DNA from 4 places in the Stutzerimonas tianxiuensis genome. Region 1 is predicted to be linked to each of the others. Evidence: predicted binding sites of a transcription regulator. Region 1 holds the regulator's gene; each other region holds the start of a gene.

Region 1 (4,784 bases):
AGCGCTGCCAGTAGCTCAGGGGTCGCCGGGGTTACCTCGGTACGCTCGCGCACCTGGCTAAACATTTCATTGACGGAGTCCAGAGCCTGGAGAACGACATCCATCAATTCCGAGTCGACGCGACGTTCACCCTTGCGCAGGATGTCGAAGACGTTTTCGGCGATGTGGCAGCATTCCACCAGCTCATGTAGCTGGAGAAACCCGGCACCGCCTTTTACCGTATGGAAACCGCGAAAAATCGCATTGAGCAAGGCTGTGTCATCGGGGCTGCTTTCCAGCTCCACCAGCTGCTCTGACAATAGTTCGAGAATCTCGCCGGCCTCTACCAGGAAATCCTGGAGGATTTCTTCATCGGCGTCGAAGCTCATATTTAACTTCCCCTAAAAGCCCAGGCTCGAAAGCAGATCATCGACATCGTCCTGCCCGGAAACGACGTCTTCACGTATATCGGCATGCATCTGCGGACCTTCACCATTGGAAGGCTGTTTTTCTTGTTTTTTTAGTTCCTGCTCGGCGCGCATCGCTTCGCGGTCATGCTGGATGCCCGCCACGCGGTCAACCTGGCCTGCCATCAGCACCAGATTAAGCAGGTTACTTTCGAGTTCGGTAATGAGCCGGGTCACCCTTTTGATCACCTGACCGGTAAGGTCCTGGAAATCCTGGGCCAGCATGATTTCGCTAAGGTTCTGCGACAGCTGACTGCCATCGTTCATGCTGCGCTGGAGAAACTGATCGATGCGTTTGACCAGGTCGCGGAACTGTTCAGCGTTCATATCGCGACGCATGAAGCGCTGCCAATCGGCAGTCAGGCTCTGGGCTTCGTAGCTGACGTAGTTCACCAGCGGCGCCGATTCCTCAACCAGGTCCATGGTGCGGTTGGCCGCTTTTTCGGTCATCTCCACCACGTAGGACAATCGGTCCGTGGCGTCGGTGATTGGCGACGGATCACCCCCCGTCGCACAGGTGTCCATTTCGAGCTTGACGATGGCGTTGTGCAGCTCACGCGTGAGCTTGCCGACTTCCTGGTACAGCCCCAGGTTGCGCGCCTGATTGAGCTCGTTAAACATCTGCGTCGCTTCTTCGAAGCGGCCTTGCTGCAGACTTTCAATCAATTGGGGTGCATGAGCCCTCAGAGTCGCTTCGAACTCTGCCAGGCCTTGGTCTGCTTGCGTCATAGTGCCCTCGCGGCGTTACTGCTTCAGCCGTTGACGCGCTCGAAGATCTTTTCGATCTTTTCTTTGAGCACTTGAGCCGTGAATGGCTTGACCACGTATCCGTTAACGCCAGCCTGCGCGGCCTCGATGATCTGATCGCGCTTCGCCTCGGCGGTCACCATCAACACCGGCAGGTGCTTGAGGCGCTCGTCGGCGCGCACAGCGCGCAGCAGGTCGATGCCGCTCATGCCGGGCATGTTCCAGTCGGTGACGAGAAAATCGAAACTTCCGCTCTTCAGCATTGGCAAAGCAGTAGTGCCGTCGTCCGCTTCGGCGGTATTGGTAAAGCCCAGATCGCGCAAGAGGTTCTTGATGATCCGTCTCATGGTCGAAAAATCGTCGACGATGAGGATTTTCATGTTCTTGTCCAAGTACACCTCCGTAAACCCGAATCCGAGACCTGCTCACGGTCTGTTTGCGGGCCTCATGAATGAAGCTCGTAAGCGGTCTCTAATGCTTTGTTGCAAACCGGTCGTTAACGCGCGCGCCACTCGCCAAGACGAGCCCGCAGACGTGCCGCGCACTGACTGTGCAATTGGCTCACCCGCGATTCACTGACGCCCAGTACCTGACCGATTTCCTTCAAGTTCAACTCTTCGTCGTAATACAGCGAAAGCACCAACTTTTCACGTTCGGGCAGGTTGCCGATGGCTTCAGCCAACGCCTGTTGAAAACGCTCGTCTTCGAGATCGCGGGACGGTTCCGGATGGGTGCTGGCAGCATCCTCCTCGAACTCCCCATGCTCACCTTCCTGAAGCAGATCATCGAAGCTGAACAGGCGGCTGCCCAAGGTGTCGCCCAGAATGCCGTAGTACTCATCGAGACTCAATTTAAGTTCGGCCGCAACTTCCTGATCTTTAGCGTCGCGTCCTGTTCTGGCCTCAATTGCCCGAATCGCCTCACTGACCATGCGCGAATTCCGGTGTACCGAACGCGGCGCCCAATCACCCTTGCGCACCTCGTCGAGCATCGCACCGCGTATGCGAATACCCGCGTAAGTCTCGAAACTCGCACCCTTGCCGGCGTCATATTTCTTTGACGCTTCCAGCAAGCCGATCATCCCAGCCTGCATCAGGTCGTCGACCTGCACGCTCGCCGGCAAACGCGCCAGGAGGTGGTAAGCAATGCGTTTGACCAGCGGCGCGTATTGATCGATGAGTTGGTACTGCGAGTCTTTAGCCTGAGCTTTGCTGTAATACATACCGAATCCAGCCGCTATTGTTCGTTAGGCTCTGCGGCGGGCCTTACCAGGCGCTCCACAAAGAACTCCAGATGACCGCGTGGCGTTGCCGGCAACGGCCAGGTGTCAACTTTCTGCGCGATGGCCTTGAACGCCAGCGAACACTTTGCACGGGGGTAAGCTTCATAAACGGCGCGCTGCTTCTGCACGGCCTTGCGCACAGACTCATCGTAAGGAATCGCGCCTACATACTGCAGCGCCACGTCCAGGAAGCGCTCAGTCACCTTGGTCAACTTGGCGAATAGATTGCGGCCTTCCTGCGGCGCATGGGCCATGTTGGCCAGTACCCGGAAGCGGCTGATGCCGTAGTCGCGATTGAGCAGTTTGATCAGCGCGTAGGCATCGGTGATCGACGTGGGTTCGTCGGTCACCACCAGCAGCACTTCCTGTGCGGCGCGCACAAAGCTCACTACCCCGTCACCAATGCCGGCGGCGGTGTCGATGATCAGCACATCGATGTCATCGCCGATATCGCTGAACGCTTGGATCAGGCCGGAGTGCTGCAGCGTCGATAGCTGCACCATGCTCTGCGTGCCGGATGCGGCCGGCACGATGCGGATGCCGCCCGGCCCCTGGATCAGCACGTCACGCAGATCGCATTCACCGGCAATGACATCAGCCAGGGTGCGTTTGGTTGTCAGGCCGAGCAACACATCGACGTTGGCCAGACCAAGGTCGGCGTCGAGCAATACGACCCGACGCCCGAGATCGGCCAGCGCCAAGGACAGATTGACCGATACGTTGGTCTTGCCGACGCCACCTTTGCCGCCGGTCACTGCAATAACCTGTACGGGATGCATACCCATTTTCACACGCCTATCTCTTGCTGGAGCCCTAGGGCCATCGATGCGTTCAGCCCGAACGCGTCTTCTTTGTGTGTCACACGTAGCAAAGCGTTCATCCGACCTTCCGAGAACCGTTGTAAAGATCGGAGAACATGTCAGCCATGGTTTCCTCGCTCGGATTCTCTTCCGATTGCAAGCTCACCGCACGACTGACCAACTGGTGACTGCGAGGCAGATGCAGGTCGTCCGGAATACGCGGCCCATCGGCGAGGTAAGCGATAGGCAGATGCTGACTGATGATAAGCCCCAACACATCGCCCAGGCTGCCGGCCTCATCCAGTTTAGTCAGGATGCAGCCAGCCAGCCCGCAACGGCGGTAATTGTGCCAGGTCGCCTTGAGCACCTGGCTCTGGCTGGTCGCTGGCAGAACCAGATAATTTTTCGCCTTGATGCCACGGTCCGCCAACGCTTCGAGCTGCACCTTCATCATCGAGTCACCCGCGGGTAGACCAGCGGTATCGACAAGAATCAGGCGCTTACGAGCCAGCGGCGCTAGTGTTTTGCTCAAGGGCTGACTCGGGTCCAGCTGAATAACCGGTACGTCGAGAATACGCCCCAGTGTTTTCAGCTGTTCCTGAGCCCCAATCCGATAGTTGTCCATGCTCGCCAGAGCGATGCTCTGCGGGCCGTGCTTGAGCACGTAGCGTGCAGCGAGCTTGGCCAGGGTGGTCGTCTTGCCGGCACCGGCTGGGCCGACCAGAGCGATCACCCCGCCCTCTTCCAGCGGCTCGACCTTGGTCACCTTGATCGATTGCGCCAGATGAGCCAATAACATCCGCCAGGCCTGGCGTGGCTCCGATACGGTGGAGACTTTTTCAAGCAAGGCGCGAGACAGTTCGGCCGGCAAACCGATGCGCTGCAGGCGGCGCCAGAGGCCAGCCTGTTGCGGACGGCGGCTCTGCTCCTGCCCCCAGGCAATCGAACCGAGCTGCACTTCGATCAGTTCACGCAGACCCTGCAACTCCGACTGCATCGCCTCGACCGCACGCGATTCGAACGACGGGCTCGCGGCGCCGGGGGTTACCTGGGGCGCAGCTGCGGGCTTCTCGTCAAGCAGCTGACGATCCTGACCAGCCGAACCGCGCGCTGGCGCGCTGATTTCGGCGTGGGCACTGGCAAGTCGCGCCTGAGTCTTGCGCAGCTCGGCTTCGAGAGCCGGATTAGGCTGCTTCGCCACAGCCGATTCCATCGGATAATCAAGCACAGCGGTCAGCTCGACGCCGCCAGCGACCCGACGGTTTCCCGTGATCACGGCGTCAGCGCCCAGCTCGTCACGAATCATCTTCATGGCGATACGCATGTCGGCTGCGAAGAAACGTTTGACCTGCATGGCCTGTAGCCCTCAGTTAATTCTGACCCACCGTTGAAACGATGGTGACCTGCTTGTTATCCGGTATTTCCTGATAGGCCAGGACATGAATGTTCGGTACGGCGAGGCGGGCAAACCGCGACAGCATCGCGCGGACTGGACCTGCCACCAGCAGA
Region 2 (4,784 bases), on a different contig from region 1:
GGCTCGCGGGTGATCTTGCCGCCTCGACTACGGATATCCTCGCAGGCTTTGTAGACGTCTTCGACCTCCAGCGCGATATGGCCGTAACCGTCTCCCAGGTCATACTTCTCGACGCCCCAGTTGTGGGTCAGCTCCAGCACGCTGTTATGTGCTTCGTCACCGTAGCCCACAAATGCCAGGGTGAACTTGCCTTCCGGGTAATCCTTGCGGCGCAGCAGCGTCATGCCCAGCACTTCGGTATAGAAGGCGATGGATCGCTCCATATCGCCCACTCGCAGCATGGTATGCAGCAGTCTCATGGGTATCTCTCCTAATCAGCGGTGCATAAAGCATAACCCCGGCTCGCGGCCGGGGTTATGGTCAGGCTGCGTAGCAGTCTCTATCAGAACTGCGTCCGGCCCTTGTTCGCGGCGATGCGCATGCGCAACGCATTGAGCTTGATGAAGCCACCCGCATCGGCCTGGTCATAGGCGCCCGCATCGTCTTCGAAGGTCGCAATGTTGGCGTCGAACAGCGAGTCGTCCGACTTACGGCCGGTGACGATGACGTTGCCCTTATAGAGCTTCAGACGCACCACACCGTTCACATTGACCTGCGAGGCGTCGATCATCTGCTGGAGCATGCTGCGCTCAGGGCTCCACCAGTAGCCGTTGTAGATCAGGCTGGCGTACTTGGGCATCAGCTCGTCTTTCAGGTGCGCCACTTCACGGTCTAGGGTGATCGACTCAATGGCGCGGTGGCCCTTGAGCATGATGGTGCCACCCGGGGTCTCGTAGCAGCCGCGCGACTTCATGCCGACGTAGCGGTTCTCGACGATGTCCAAGCGCCCGATGCCGTTCTCGCCACCGACCTTGTTCAGATAGGCCAGCACTTCGGCCGGGGTCATGTCCTTGCCATCGATGGCAACGATGTCGCCCTTGCGGTAAGTCAGTTCTATGTAGGTCGGCGTATCCGGCGCCGTCTCAGGCGAACGGGTCCAACGCCACATGTCTTCTTCGTGCTCGGTCCAGGTGTCTTCCAGCACGCCGCCTTCATAGGAGATGTGCAGCAGGTTGGCATCCATGGAGTACGGCGACTTCTTCTTGCCGTGACGCTCGATCGGGATCTCGTGGCTGGCGGCATAATCCATCAGCTTCTCGCGCGAGAGCAGATCCCACTCGCGCCACGGCGCGATGACCTTGACGCCCGGCTTCAGCGCATAGGCGCCCAGTTCGAAACGGACCTGGTCGTTGCCCTTGCCGGTGGCGCCGTGAGAAATGGCGTCGGCGCCAGTCTCGTTGGCAATCTCAATCAGACGCTTGGCGATCAGCGGGCGGGCAATGGAGGTACCCAGCAGGTACTCGCCTTCGTAAACGGTGTTGGCGCGGAACATTGGAAAGACGAAGTCGCGGACAAATTCTTCGCGCAGATCGTCGATGTAGATTTCCTTGACGCCCATGGCCTTGGCCTTGGCACGAGCAGGCTCGACTTCCTCGCCCTGACCGAGGTCGGCGGTAAAGGTCACCACTTCGCAGTTATAAGTGTCTTGCAGCCACTTGAGGATCACCGAGGTGTCCAGGCCACCGGAATACGCCAGGACTACCTTCTTTACGTCGGCCATTGCCATCCACTCCCGGGATTGTAAGGAAAGCGGGGATTCTACTGGTCGCGACGTTTGTTTTACAGGGGCGTAAGCGCCGCTCGCCTTCAGGACGAAGGTGTACCGCCCTCTGCTGCCGCGGTGGTGGTCGCCGGCCCGCGCTCCAGACGCATAGTCACCCGCCGGTTCTTGGCCCGGTTGGCCTCGCTGCTGTTGGGAACGATGGGGTAGCGTTCGCCGTGAAAGCGCAGCGTAATCTGTTCCTTGGGAACCCCATTGCCGATCAGATACTCTTCGACCGCCAGCGCCCGGCGACGGGACAGGTCGCGATTGGTCAGCCGGTTGCCGCTGTTATCGGAGTGACCATCGAGCTGGATGCGGTTGACGCTGGGGTCGGCCTTGAGAAACTGCAGAATGATGTCGAGTTTGGCCTGGCCCAACGCGTCGAGCGCGACGTCACCGGCGGGGAATCCAACCTGCGACGTGCGAATCTGCTCGAAGTTGACCGGCAGCAGCTTGGCCGCACAGCTGCGAAAGTCCTCGTAGGCTTTGCCGAAGCGCACTGGCAACAGCCGCACTTCCAGCGCATCATCACCAAGCCGGGTCCGGTGACGCACGACCGGGCTGCGGCCTTCGAGAAGACCACTCAACAGGCGGCCGGCTTGCAGGTAGGTGCTGTTGAACGGAATATCGCCGCCGACTACGGAAACCAATCCGAGATTGATATCGCCACGGCTCGGCTGCCAGGGCGCGGCTGCCGCAAGCAGCGTGGCTGAACCGTTGCCCAGCCAGCGATCCGGCGACTGCAAGCGGAAAGTTGGTTGCTCACCCGCTCGCCGTACGAACTCACCCGATCCAAACCCTGCGACCGGCTGCGTTAACCGACACTCGAACTGATCGCCTTCCACCTGCCACTGCGCACGCTCCAGACGAGTCTGGAACGTGAGGGCATTGGCTGGGGAAGCCAACAGACAGGCAATCACTAGAAGGCGCAAGCGCACGTAGGGCTCCACGGTGAACGACATTCAACCGGGGTATCGGTGCCGACCCCGAAAACTTGAACCCGCCGCGGCCCAGGTCGTGCCCACCGCATCATCGCCCGTTGCATGGCAAGGTCCCGCCTGCAGCGATTTTTTCCCGCGTTTCCGGTAGCATTCCCGCACGTTTTACCGCCTGGAACCCTGCATGTCCGACCGACTGACATTACTGCGCCCCGACGACTGGCACATCCACCTGCGCGACGGCGCAGCGCTGCCACACACCGTGGCAGACGCTGCACGCCAGTTCGCGCGCGCCATCATCATGCCGAACCTGGTCCCGCCGGTCCGAAATGCTAGCGAGGCGGACAGCTATCGCCAGCGCATCCTTGCCGCCCGCCCTGCTGGCAGCGCCTTTGAGCCACTGATGGTGCTCTACCTCACCGACGGCACGCAGCCCGAAGATGTGCGCGCTGCCAAAGCCAGTGGCTATGTATTCGCCGCCAAGCTTTATCCGGCCGGGGCCACCACCAATTCGGCATCCGGCGTCACCCGCATCGACAACATCTTCCCGGTGCTCGAGACCATGGCCGAGGTTGGCTTGCCGCTGTTGGTCCATGGCGAAGTGACGCGCTCGGAAATTGACATCTTCGATCGCGAAAAGTACTTCATCGATGAGCAGCTCAGCCGCGTCACCGAGCGCTTCCCGAGCCTCAAGGTGGTGTTCGAGCACATCACCACGCGCGACGCAGTGCAGTTCGTCGAGGCTGCCAGCAGCAATGTCGGGGCCACCATCACGGCTCATCACTTGCTCTACAACCGCAACCACATGCTGGTGGGCGGCATCCGCCCGCACTTTTTCTGTTTGCCCATTCTCAAGCGCAACGTTCATCAGGAAGCGCTGCTCGATGCGGCTACCAGTGGCAACCCGAAATTCTTTCTTGGCACCGATTCGGCGCCTCACGCCCAGCATGCCAAGGAAAACGCCTGCGGTTGCGCCGGTTGCTACACCGCGTTCGCTGCGATCGAACTCTATGCCGAGGCCTTTGAGCAGCGCGGCGCACTGAATCGTCTGGAAGCCTTTGCCAGTCACTTCGGCGCCGATTTCTATGGTCTGCCGCGCAACACCGATACCATCACCCTGATCCGCGAGTCTTGGAGTGTGCCGGCCAACCTGCCGTTCGGGGAGCACAACGTCGTGCCCTTGCGTGCAGGCGAAACCCTGCAGTGGCGGCTGGAGGCAGAAGCATGAGCGACGATCAGTTTGACGACGAGCTGGAAGGCAACCAACCAGGCAAGCCACGCTCGCCGATGGCGAGACGCTTTCGCGGCTTCCTGCCAGTCGTTGTTGACGTGGAGTGCGGTGGATTCAACTGCGCCACAGACGCACTGCTGGAAATCGCCGCCGTGACCATCGGCATGGATGAGCAAGGTCTGCTTTACCCGCAGGACACCCTCTTCTTCCGTGTCGAACCTTTCGCCGGCGCCAATATCGAGGCGGCCGCATTGGAGTTCACCGGCATCAAGCTCGACCACCCGCTGCGCATGGCGGTCCCCGAATCGCAGGCGATGAACGAGATCATCCGCAGCGTGCGCAAAGCAGTGAAGTCAGCCGGCTGCAAACGCGCCATTCTGGTCGGTCACAACAGCAGCTTCGATCTCGGTTTTCTGAACGCGGCGATTGCCCGCTGCGACATCAAGCGTAATCCGTTTCACCCGTTCTCCAGCTTCGACACCGCGACGCTGGCCGGCCTCGCCTATGGCCAGACCGTTCTCGCAAAGGCTTGCCAGGCAGCCGGCATCGACTTTGACGGACGCGAAGCACATTCTGCGCGTTATGACACAGAAAAGACCGCCGAGCTGTTCTGCGGCATCGTCAATCGCTGGAGGGAAATGGGCGGCTGGGAAGAGTTCGACGAGTAATCTCGGCATCGTCCTTCGCCCTTAACGAAAAAAGGCCAGTCGTGAGACTGGCCTTTCTTGTTACTGCTGGTCGCTTACAGCGGCTTGCCGCGATTGCCATGTTCGGTGACGAACGCCTGCATGACTTTCAGATCATTCTTCAGCACAGTGCAACGCTCCGGACGCTCGAACAGGTCAGCCAGATGCGCCGGCAACTCCAGCGCCTTGCCAACCCCGGCCTTCTCCACCGCCTCAGGAAACTTGACCGGATGGGCAGTTCCTAGTGTAACCATTGGTGTCGCCAGACTGCGGCGACACTCGCGCGC
Region 3 (4,784 bases), on a different contig from region 1:
GGTCATGGTCTGCTTCATCGGTCGAAAACGGCTTTCGAACAACACCACCTTGTGTCCTTTTTCGCGTGCTTGTTCTTCGGTCAATCCGACTGTCGCCATGTTTGGCAGGCTGAACACCGCTGTAGCGATATTGTGGTAGTCGACTGGCCTGTATTCGTCGGGCCTGAAGAGTTGCCGAGCCACCGCCATGCCTTCGGCGAGCGCGACGGGGGTTAGCTGGATTCGACCGATTACATCGCCGATTGCCAGGATTGACGGCGTCGTCGTGCGGAACTGGTCATCGATGGCAATGAAGCCACGTTTGTCCAGAGCCACGTCGACGTTTTCCAGCCCTAGCCCGTCGAGCATAGGCCGACGCCCGGTGGCGTAGAAAATGCAATCCGCCTCAAGGGTGCGGCCGTCTTCCAGCGTGGCAAGCAGCGTACCGTCTGCCTGTTTGTCGATGCGGGTGATGTCCGCGTTGAACTGCAGGTCGAGACCCTTTTTGATCAACTCATCCTTGAGATGATCACGCAGCGAACCATCGAAACCGCGCAGGAACAGTTCTCCGCGGTAAAGCAGCGTGGTATCCGCACCGCAGCCATGAAAGATCGAGGCAAACTCGACCGCGATATAGCCACCGCCCACCACCAGGACGCGCCGGGGCAGCTCATCAAGGTAGAAGGCTTCATTGGAGGTGATGGCATGCTCGCGTCCTGGGATATCCGGCACGAATGGCCAGCCGCCGGTTGCAATCAGAATGTGCTCGGCGCTGTAGTGCTTGCCATCGACCTCGACGGTATGCGGGTCGACCAGGCGTGCATGGGCCTGCAGCAAGGTGACGCCGCTGTCAGTCAACAGGTTCTTGTAGATGCCATTGAGACGCTGGATCTCGCGATCCTTGTTGGCTACAAGCGAAGCCCAATCGAACCTGGCGCCTTCGATGGTCCAGCCATAGCCATTGGCTTCGTGAATGTCTTCGGCATAGTGGGCGCCGTAGACCAGCAATTTCTTCGGCACACAGCCGACGTTTACACAGGTGCCGCCCAGGTAACGGCTTTCGGCTACCGCCACGCGGGCGCCATAGCCAGCTGCAAATCGGGCGGCACGGACGCCACCGGAACCGGCGCCGATGACGAATAGATCGAAGTCGTAAGCCATGAACTGTTGTCTCCCTTGTAGATCGCACAGCATAACCCAGCCCGTTGGCTGGATTCATTGGAGGAGCATCGCATGCGCCCTACCCTCACTCATCTCGCCCTGCACGTGCCCGATCTGGACGCCTGCATTGCCTTCTATGAGCGATTCTGTGGAATGCACGTGTTTCATGAGCGCGCCGGTAAAGGATCGCGCATTGTCTGGATGGCCGAGCCAGGAAAAGAGCGTGAGTTCATTTTCGTGATCATGCCTGGCGGACAGGACCGTGGACTGGCTGACAATGACTACAGCCATTTTGGCTTTGCCTTGTCCAGTCGCGCCGAGGTCGATGCAATTGCTGACAGAGCGCGGCAGGTTGGCTGCCTGATCTGGGAGCCCAGGGACGAACCCTACCCCGTTGGCTATTACTGCGGTGTTCGCGACCCGGCTGGCAACTATGTCGAGTTCAGCTACGGTCAGCCCCTTGGGCCCGGCGCTGAGGAAATGCCCGTTCCCTGAAACGCACAAAGCCACCCGTAGGTGGCTTCCTGCACAGCGCTAGTTTTTAGAACGCTTTACCGGTCAGGTAGAAGTTCTCGTAGCAGAAGTTGGTGGCCGCGATATAGCCCTCGGCACTGCCGCAGTCGAAGCGCTGCCCCTTGAACTTGTACGCCAGCACGCAACCGTCCTGAGCCTGGCGCATCAGAGCGTCGGTGATCTGGATCTCGCCGCCTTTGCCTGGCTCTGTCTGTTCAATCAGGTCGAAGATATCCGGCGTCAGGATGTAGCGACCAATAATTGCCAGGTTGGACGGTGCATCTTCCGGCTTGGGCTTCTCGACCATGTGGCTGACACGGAAAATGTCGTCACGGATCATCTCGCCAGCGATCACGCCATACTTGCTGGTCTCTTCCGGCGGCACTTCCTGGATTGCAACGATCGAGCAACGGAACTGGTTGTACAGCTTGACCATCTGCGCCAGGACCGGATCACCGTGGAGGTTGATACACAGGTCATCGGCCAGGACGACAGCGAAGGGCTCGTCGCCGATCAGTGGACGGCCACTGAGGATCGCATGACCCAAACCCTTCATCTCGACCTGGCGGGTATACGAGAAGCTGCATTCATCGATGAGTTTGCGGATGCCGACCAGGTATTTTTCCTTGTCGGTGTTACGGATCTGATGTTCGAGCTCGTAGCTGATGTCGAAGTGGTCTTCCAGGGAGCGCTTGCCGCGACCGGTAACGATCGAAATTTGGCTCAGCCCAGCAGCCAGTGCCTCTTCAACCCCGTATTGAATCAGGGGCTTGTTCACTACCGGCAACATCTCCTTGGGCATGGCCTTGGTTGCAGGAAGGAAGCGCGTGCCATATCCGGCCGCAGGAAAAAGGCATTTCTTGATCATGTGATTCCTTGAAAAGATGAGTCCAATTGATGCACTGCGCCTGGATCGGTCAGCAGCCATAACCTGCATGTCCCGCCAACGGCGACTGACTAGAGGCTACGACCGCCGAATCGCTTCGGGGTTCGAATACGGCTGGGCTAATTTCGCCATCCCTATAATCCGGACGGATGGTCATTGACACGGCCTCGGCATAGCGTGGACCGCCTCGCCGAAATTGCCAAGAGGCTTAGGGAAAAAGTTTGCCGTTGCGGCCTTCCAGCGCTCCGAGAGGGCAATTGCGTACTGAATGAACTGGTGCTTCCGAATGTTCGAACGCTCGCGCGCGATGAGATAAGCGGCATAAGTCGCCCTTTTGCTCCTCGGTATTTCTTGATCTAAATCAACAAACCTTGAGTTTGATTTCCTTTCATCGCGAGCCATGGCTCAACGCGATTGAACAGCGACTACGATGTCGCCGGCTTTGCTGATAGCACTTTGCCTGCAGTCGGGCGGCGTCGAGAAAACCTTGTAAAGAGAAGGGATGTCCGGCCGATAAGTCAGGCAGATAGAGCGGCTAAGCCCTGAACCGGACGCCCGCTGTGGTCCGCCGCGTCCTCGTGAAGGTTTCGTTTTCGTGTAGCAGCAGTACCTAAGGAACAGGATGAACAGTACCTCTCCAGCTCGGCAAATGTCCGTTCAAACCAAAATCAACCTGGCCCTGTTGGTCGTGTTCGCCCTGGTCTTGGCAGCCTCCCTGTTCTATTCGGCGGGTTCAGAGAAGCAGCTGATACTGCATGTCGTCGAACAGCAGACCAAGGATACGGCTGACTCCTATTTCGACAGTATCAATACCATGATGCTGACCGGCACCATGGGCCAGCGAGAAGTGCTGCGTAACAAGATTCTTGCCCGGCCGGGAGTGATCGACGCACGCATCATCCGCGGCGAGCCAGTGGCCAAGGTTTTCGGCCCCGGATTCGAGCATCAGGCCCCCAAGGACGAGCTGGACAAACGTGCACTTGCTGGCGACGCCACCGTGGAAGTGAGCGAGGGCCTGAATGGCCGTGTACTGACGGTGATCAATCCGATCCACGCGCAACAGGATTACCGCGGCACCAATTGCCTGACCTGCCACCAGGTCCCACAGGACACCGTGATGGGCGCGGTCCGTATCAGCTACGATCTGTCCGCACTGGACGGCGAGGTGCATCGCAACATTCTGATTTCAGCCGTGATCCAGGCGCTGTTGCTACTGGCGGGTATGGTCGTCATGGGCTACATCATTCGCCGGGTGATCATCAGCCGCATCAACGACATGCGTCACACCATGGAGGCGATGACAGAGGACGAGGACCTCAGCCGTACTGTGGCTGTCCACGCCCAGGATGAAGTCGGCGCCATGGGCACTGCGTTCAACCGCATGATCTTCAAATTCCGCAGCAGTCTGGAAGCGGTGGCCGCCGTGACCCACCAGCTGGGTGAGGTATCGAATCGAGTGTCGAGCGTTGCGGAAAAGACCCAGACCGCAGTCATGGAGCAGCGCAGTGAAACCGACATGGTCGCCTCGGCCATGAATGAAATGAGCGCGACCGTTCAGGAAGTGGCTCGGCATGCTAACGAGACAGCATCGGCCTCGAGCGGCGCCGATGATGAATCGCGCGTTGGCGTCAACCTCGCAACCGAGGCACTGGACGGCATCGAGGTGTTGATTCAGGACATCGAAAAAGCGGCGCATGTGATCAAACAGGTCGAAACCGACAGTGTCAGCATTGGCATGGTGCTGAACGTCATCAACGGTATTGCCGAGCAGACCAACCTTCTTGCACTGAATGCTGCCATCGAGGCCGCTCGCGCCGGAGAACAGGGTCGCGGCTTCGCTGTGGTGGCCGATGAGGTTCGCACGCTGGCCTCGCGCACGCAGAAGTCGACCGAAGAAATCCAGCGCACTATCGAGCAACTGCAAACAGGAGTCCGTAATGCCGTACAGGCGATGGAAGGCGCCCAGATTCGCGCACAAACCGGTTCGGACTGCGTAGCCAAGACCGCTCAGAGCCTCACCGTGATCGCGGGCGAAGTGAATACCATCAACGGCATGAACACCCAGATTGCCACGGCGGCCGAAGAGCAGAGCGCGGTTGCCGAAGAAATCAACCGCAACATCACCACTATCAGTACGATTGCTGACACTACCTTGGCCGATGCGTCTCAAACCTCACAGATCAGTGAAGAACTGGTGCAGCTGGCGGCCGAGCTGAATCGTCTGGTTAGCCAGTTCCGGCTGTAA
Region 4 (4,784 bases), on a different contig from region 1:
GCGCGAAAAGCTCCCGGCGTCGCGGGGGTTGCGCTTTGGCTCGGAGAGCCCGCTCAAAGCCGAGATCAAGCGCGGTTTCGAATATTCCGATTGCTGGGTCGACGATGCGCGGCTGGTGGTGCTCAACGCGATGGCCGCGCGCGAGAAAGGCGCACACATCCACACCCGGACCCAGTGCCTGAGCGCCAAGCGCGCCGCCGGCATTTGGCACGTCGAGTTGCAGCGACAGGACGGCACTCGGTTTTCCTTACGCGCCAAGGCACTAATTAATGCGGCAGGCCCCTGGGTAGCGCAGTTCATCGGTGACAAGCTGCAGCAGCGTTCGCCCTACGGCATTCGGCTGATTCAGGGGAGCCACATCATCGTGCCCAAACTGTACGAAGGCGAGCAGGCGTACATCATGCAGAACGAGGATCGGCGCATCGTCTTTGCCATCCCGTATCTCGACCGTTACACCATGATTGGCACGACCGATCGCGAGTACCGTGGCGACCCGGCCACAGTGAGCATCAGCGAAGAAGAAATCGCCTACTTGCTGGGTGTCGCCAATACGCACTTTCGCAAGCAGCTCGAGGCTAAGGACATCCTGCACAGTTTTGCAGGGGTCAGGCCCCTGTGTGATGACGAATCGGACAACCCCTCCGCCGTCACCCGTGACTACACATTGTCGCTGTCGGCAGAAGAAAAGCAGGCGCCGCTGCTTTCGGTTTTCGGCGGCAAACTGACCACCTACCGCAAGCTGGCCGAGTCGGCGATGGCTCAACTCAAGCCCTACTTCCCCCGCATGGGCGAAAGTTGGACAGCCAGTGCCCCGCTGCCCGGCGGCGAAGGCATGAGCACGGGCGAGGCGCTCGCTGCAGAGCTGATGGCCGAGATCAGAGGCATTGATCGACCGCTCGCCAAACGCTGGGCGACCCTCTATGGCAATCGGGTTTGGCGCATGCTCGGCGATGCCCGCTCGCTCGATGCGCTAGGAGAGAACTTCGGCCAGCATCTATATGCACAGGAAGTTGATTATTTGCGCCGCGAAGAGTGGGCCACTCAGGTCGACGATATCCTCTGGCGCCGGAGCAAACTTGGCCTGGCATTCACCGCGGATGAACTGACCCGCCTGCAGCACTACTTGCAAGCGCACGTGAGCAGGACGACCGACGTAGACGCGGCCTGACGGCCGCGACGTTTCGGATCGCCGCCGATTGCGGTAGGCTCAGCGACTTCTCAAGACGGAGTAACACCCCATGGCCCGAGCCACTGCCCGCCACATCCTGGTTCCCACTGAAGAAAAGTGCAACGAGCTGAAAGCTGCCATCGAAGGTGGCGCCGATTTCGCTCAGGTTGCCAAGGACAATTCCACCTGCCCGTCGAGCCGCCAAGGCGGTGACCTGGGTTCGTTCGGTCCTGGCCAGATGGTCAAGGAATTCGACACTGTTGTGTTCAGCGCCCCGCTGAACCAGGTGCAAGGTCCGGTGAAGACCCAGTTCGGTTATCACCTGCTGGAAGTGACCAGCCGCCAGGACTGATCCTGCTGTCCCCGCGCATCTTGCGCGGGGATGCCCAGGCCGCTCAGCCATCGAGGCGCCGAGCGACCCCCTTCCAAGCCGTACCTCCCCGCTTCATCGTGAGTCCGATCACGCCTCCAGACGGAAACGACCAGTCAGCGCTTTGAGTCCGTTCATGCTCTGCATGATGGTGTTGCCTGACGCCGCGGTGTCGTGGGTGGCGCTGGCCGCCTGATCGGCTACCTGAGCGATACGGGTCAGCGACTGGTTCATGTCCTCGGCAACCTGTGACTGCTCCTCGGCCGCCGTCGCGATCTGGTTCGTCATGCCGCGAATGGTCTGCACCGCACCAACGATCTCGCCCAAGGCATGTTGCGCCGCTTCGATCTGGGTAAGCGTCGTCGAGCTGCTCTGGCGTGAAGCATCCATGGCATCGCCGGCACGGGTGGCCTGGCTCTGCAGACGCTCGACCAGCACACTGACCTCCTTAGCCGAATCCTGTGTGCGACTGGCCAGGCTGCGTACCTCGTCTGCAACCACGGCAAAGCCGCGTCCCTGCTCGCCTGCTCGTGCAGCTTCGATGGCGGCGTTGAGCGCCAGCAAATTGGTCTGCTCGGCGATGCCGCTGATCACGTTGAGCACCTTGCCAATCTCGTGACTGTCCTTCACCAGCTGCTGCATCACACCGGCCAACCCGTCGACATGGCCGGTCAAGGCGCGGATGGCGGTGACCGATTCGTTCATCACCGCATTACCAGCGCTGGTTTCCTGCTCGGCGAGATCCGCCGCACTGGCCGCTTCGACGGTGCTTCGCGCCACTTCCTGCGAGGTGGCGAGCATCTCGTTCATGGCGGTGGCGACCTGATCAATCTCGGCCTGCTGCGCCTCGACGTTGCGCGCACTGTCGCCTGCCAGATTTGCCATGCGTACGCACTGGCCATCGGCTTCATCGGCGGCCTGACGCACCCCACGAATCATCTCGCCGACCTGCACCAGCAGGCGGTTATACGCAAGAGTGATCATGCCAATTTCGTCGTCAGCATGGCGCACCTGCAGCGGCGCGGAGAAATCACCCTGACTGACCTTTTCCAACCGACTGCGGAGCTCATCGACCTGCAGCATCAGCCAGTTCATGCCGGCGATTCTTCCGAGAATTACCAGAAATAGAATGCACAGCGTCGAGGCCATGGCGACCCAAAGTTGCTGTGAAGCACTGCGATTAGCCTCGGCGGAAATCAGCGACACCACCTCGTTGGACGCTGCGAGAATTTCGTTGGCATCTGCGGCGACCGCTTTCAGATCAGCGCTCTGGCCCGTCGCAAGCGCCTGCACGGCGGGACGATAGCGCTGCCATATCTGGTCAACGCGCTGCAGATGAGGCTTGGCACTGGCCAGTTCTACCGGGGCAACGCCCTGGCTGCCATCGCCGTTGAGCAGCAGACGGTGCGACTGTTCGAAACGCTGAATGGTCTTCTCCACGTCTGCAGGCCCACCGATGCCCTGGGAAGCCAACAACGCCTCTTTCATCATCTTCTGGCTGAGCATGCGCTGGGCGCCGGCCATGTCGATCTGGCTGGCGTCCTTGCTGGACATGAACAGCACCCCAGCGGTCAGGGCCGCGCAAAGAAAGATCAGGCTGTAGGAAAAGAAGAACTGGTGGTTGATGGTACGCAGACCCAATCCGCGCAATACAGACTGGATGACGTTCGCCAAAGTGCTGGTCATAGGTGTATCCAACTACAGGGAAGGTAAAGCGCTGCCATCACTCGACGGCGTCGCAGTTACCCACTTCTCGGCTGTAACAGAGGCAACTTGATAGCCGTCGATCACCTTTCTGAAAGTCCCGTCATACGGGCGTTTGATCCATTTCAGGACACTCATGAGACAAGTCCCCACGCACTGATCCAGATCAATTAAACAGCTTCAAATAGACACATTTTTGGCCGACCGAACGCCGTATAACGACTATGGTCAGGTAATGGCAGGGAGACTTGTCTGGCACCCATTTTCTTCATTGAGGACTCGTCATGTTTCATGTAACCCGCATTGGTGACAATCGCATCGACGTGGATTTCTCCGGCAAACTCGACAGCAGCGAGATGCGCTTCGCACTCGACGAACTGATGCGAAAATCAGAGGGCATCAGCCACGGCCAAATGCTCTATCGCATTGGTGATTTCGATATACCGACCCTGGGCGCGATGGGTGTCGAACTGGCGCGAATCCCCCAGCTGTTTCGCTTCATCCGCCGCTTCGATCGCTGCGCAGTGGTGTCCAACAAGGACTGGCTGCGCAGGGCCAGCGAGATCGAGGGTGCGCTGTTCCCCGGCCTGGCCATCAAGGCCTTCGACGAGAACCAGAACACCGAAGCGCATAACTGGCTGGAGAGCCAGAACTGACCAGGCTTCCCGACAGCCCGCTAGCGGGGCGTACCAAATACCTGGGTCCAGTAGCTGCCGGCGGCGCTGGACTTGTCGATAGCGTAGGCCGCGCCCATCTCGGTGAAATCCGGATTCATGATGTTGCTGCAATGCCCGGGGCTGGCCAACCAACCCGCCATGACCTGATCTGCCGCCCCCTGCCCCGCCGCAATGTTCTCGCCGATACGCTCCCAGCTGTACCCGGCACGGTTGGCGCGGTCACTCACCATGCTGCCATCCGGCGCCCGATGGCTGAAGAAGTCCTGTTTGGCCATATCGCGGCTGTGCGCCAGGGCAGCATCGGCCAGCTCGCCGTTCCAGCTCAACGCCGGTGCCGCCTCGAAGGCCCGACTACCGCAGTTGCGCGGCTGCGCCCTCGCTTCATTGACCCTCTGCAGAATGTTCTTGCCAACCTGTTGCCAGTCGCCAAGGTCGGGCGAAAGCAGTGGCTTGGCCAGCAGCACCTGCCAGGTGTTGCCCTGGCGCGACACCCCGATTTCGGCGAACTCATGGCTACGCAGGGGTGCGCAATATCGCTGCTTGAGGGCTTGCATTGCGCTTTGCGCATCGCCCGGCCCTGAGACCGAGATGGCTTGCAGTTTGGATGGCCTATAACCGCCATCCTGCAACGCCTGCTGCAACTGCGCCCCGCTGGTGGCGGGTGCCACGGCCAGCGCAGCATTGGGCGCCAGTGGCCCGACCGCCTGGGCTTCGCCACTTCCGCAGGCTTCCTCGGCCTCACGAAATTCATTGATCAAGCCGATCAAGGGGTCAGATTCCTGCGCATGCGCCGGGCACGCCAGGCTCGTTGCCAGGATCAGCAGGGCGCCAGCCGCCACACGGGTTGGCGCACCGTCTGCTGAGG

Evidence for each region. Region 1 encodes FliA, which starts transcription of late flagellar genes. Its sites were predicted from a motif close to CTAAAGTTTNNNNNNNNNNNGCCGNTAA; they were not measured.
Region 2: a site for FliA is predicted at 2,614-2,641, ahead of ACSSNI_RS16920 (flagellar protein MotY). Genes of this name have one in related genera too.
Region 3: a site for FliA is predicted at 3,029-3,056, ahead of ACSSNI_RS19600 (methyl-accepting chemotaxis protein). Genes of this name have one in related genera too.
Region 4: a site for FliA is predicted at 3,289-3,316, ahead of ACSSNI_RS13020 (methyl-accepting chemotaxis protein). Genes of this name have one in related genera too.

Annotation. Positions count from the first base shown of each region.
Region 1 covers NZ_JBPVWS010000002.1:82,206-86,989, reverse strand. Annotated here, with positions in the region: gene ACSSNI_RS03030 (chemotaxis protein CheA) at 1-368, opposite strand, end outside; gene ACSSNI_RS03025 (protein phosphatase CheZ) at 381-1,175, opposite strand; gene ACSSNI_RS03020 (chemotaxis response regulator CheY) at 1,199-1,573, opposite strand; gene fliA (RNA polymerase sigma factor FliA) at 1,690-2,415, opposite strand; gene fleN (flagellar synthesis regulator FleN) at 2,430-3,260, opposite strand; gene flhF (flagellar biosynthesis protein FlhF) at 3,352-4,629, opposite strand; gene flhA (flagellar biosynthesis protein FlhA) at 4,646-4,784, opposite strand, start outside.
Region 2 covers NZ_JBPVWS010000013.1:141,450-146,233, reverse strand. Annotated here, with positions in the region: gene gloA (lactoylglutathione lyase) at 1-299, opposite strand, end outside; gene ACSSNI_RS16925 (argininosuccinate synthase) at 383-1,600, opposite strand; gene ACSSNI_RS16920 (flagellar protein MotY) at 1,687-2,580, opposite strand; gene pyrC (dihydroorotase) at 2,765-3,808, shown strand; gene rnt (ribonuclease T) at 3,805-4,479, shown strand; gene thrC (threonine synthase) at 4,554-4,784, opposite strand, start outside.
Region 3 covers NZ_JBPVWS010000019.1:29,792-34,575, reverse strand. Annotated here, with positions in the region: gene gorA (glutathione-disulfide reductase) at 1-1,140, opposite strand, end outside; gene ACSSNI_RS19610 (VOC family protein) at 1,213-1,635, shown strand; gene galU (UTP--glucose-1-phosphate uridylyltransferase GalU) at 1,682-2,521, opposite strand; gene ACSSNI_RS19600 (methyl-accepting chemotaxis protein) at 3,162-4,784, shown strand.
Region 4 covers NZ_JBPVWS010000009.1:70,549-75,332, forward strand. Annotated here, with positions in the region: gene glpD (glycerol-3-phosphate dehydrogenase) at 1-1,168, shown strand, start outside; gene ACSSNI_RS13015 (peptidylprolyl isomerase) at 1,239-1,520, shown strand; gene ACSSNI_RS13020 (methyl-accepting chemotaxis protein) at 1,629-3,224, opposite strand; gene ACSSNI_RS13025 (SpoIIAA family protein) at 3,527-3,898, shown strand; gene ACSSNI_RS13030 (CAP domain-containing protein) at 3,919-4,784, opposite strand, start outside.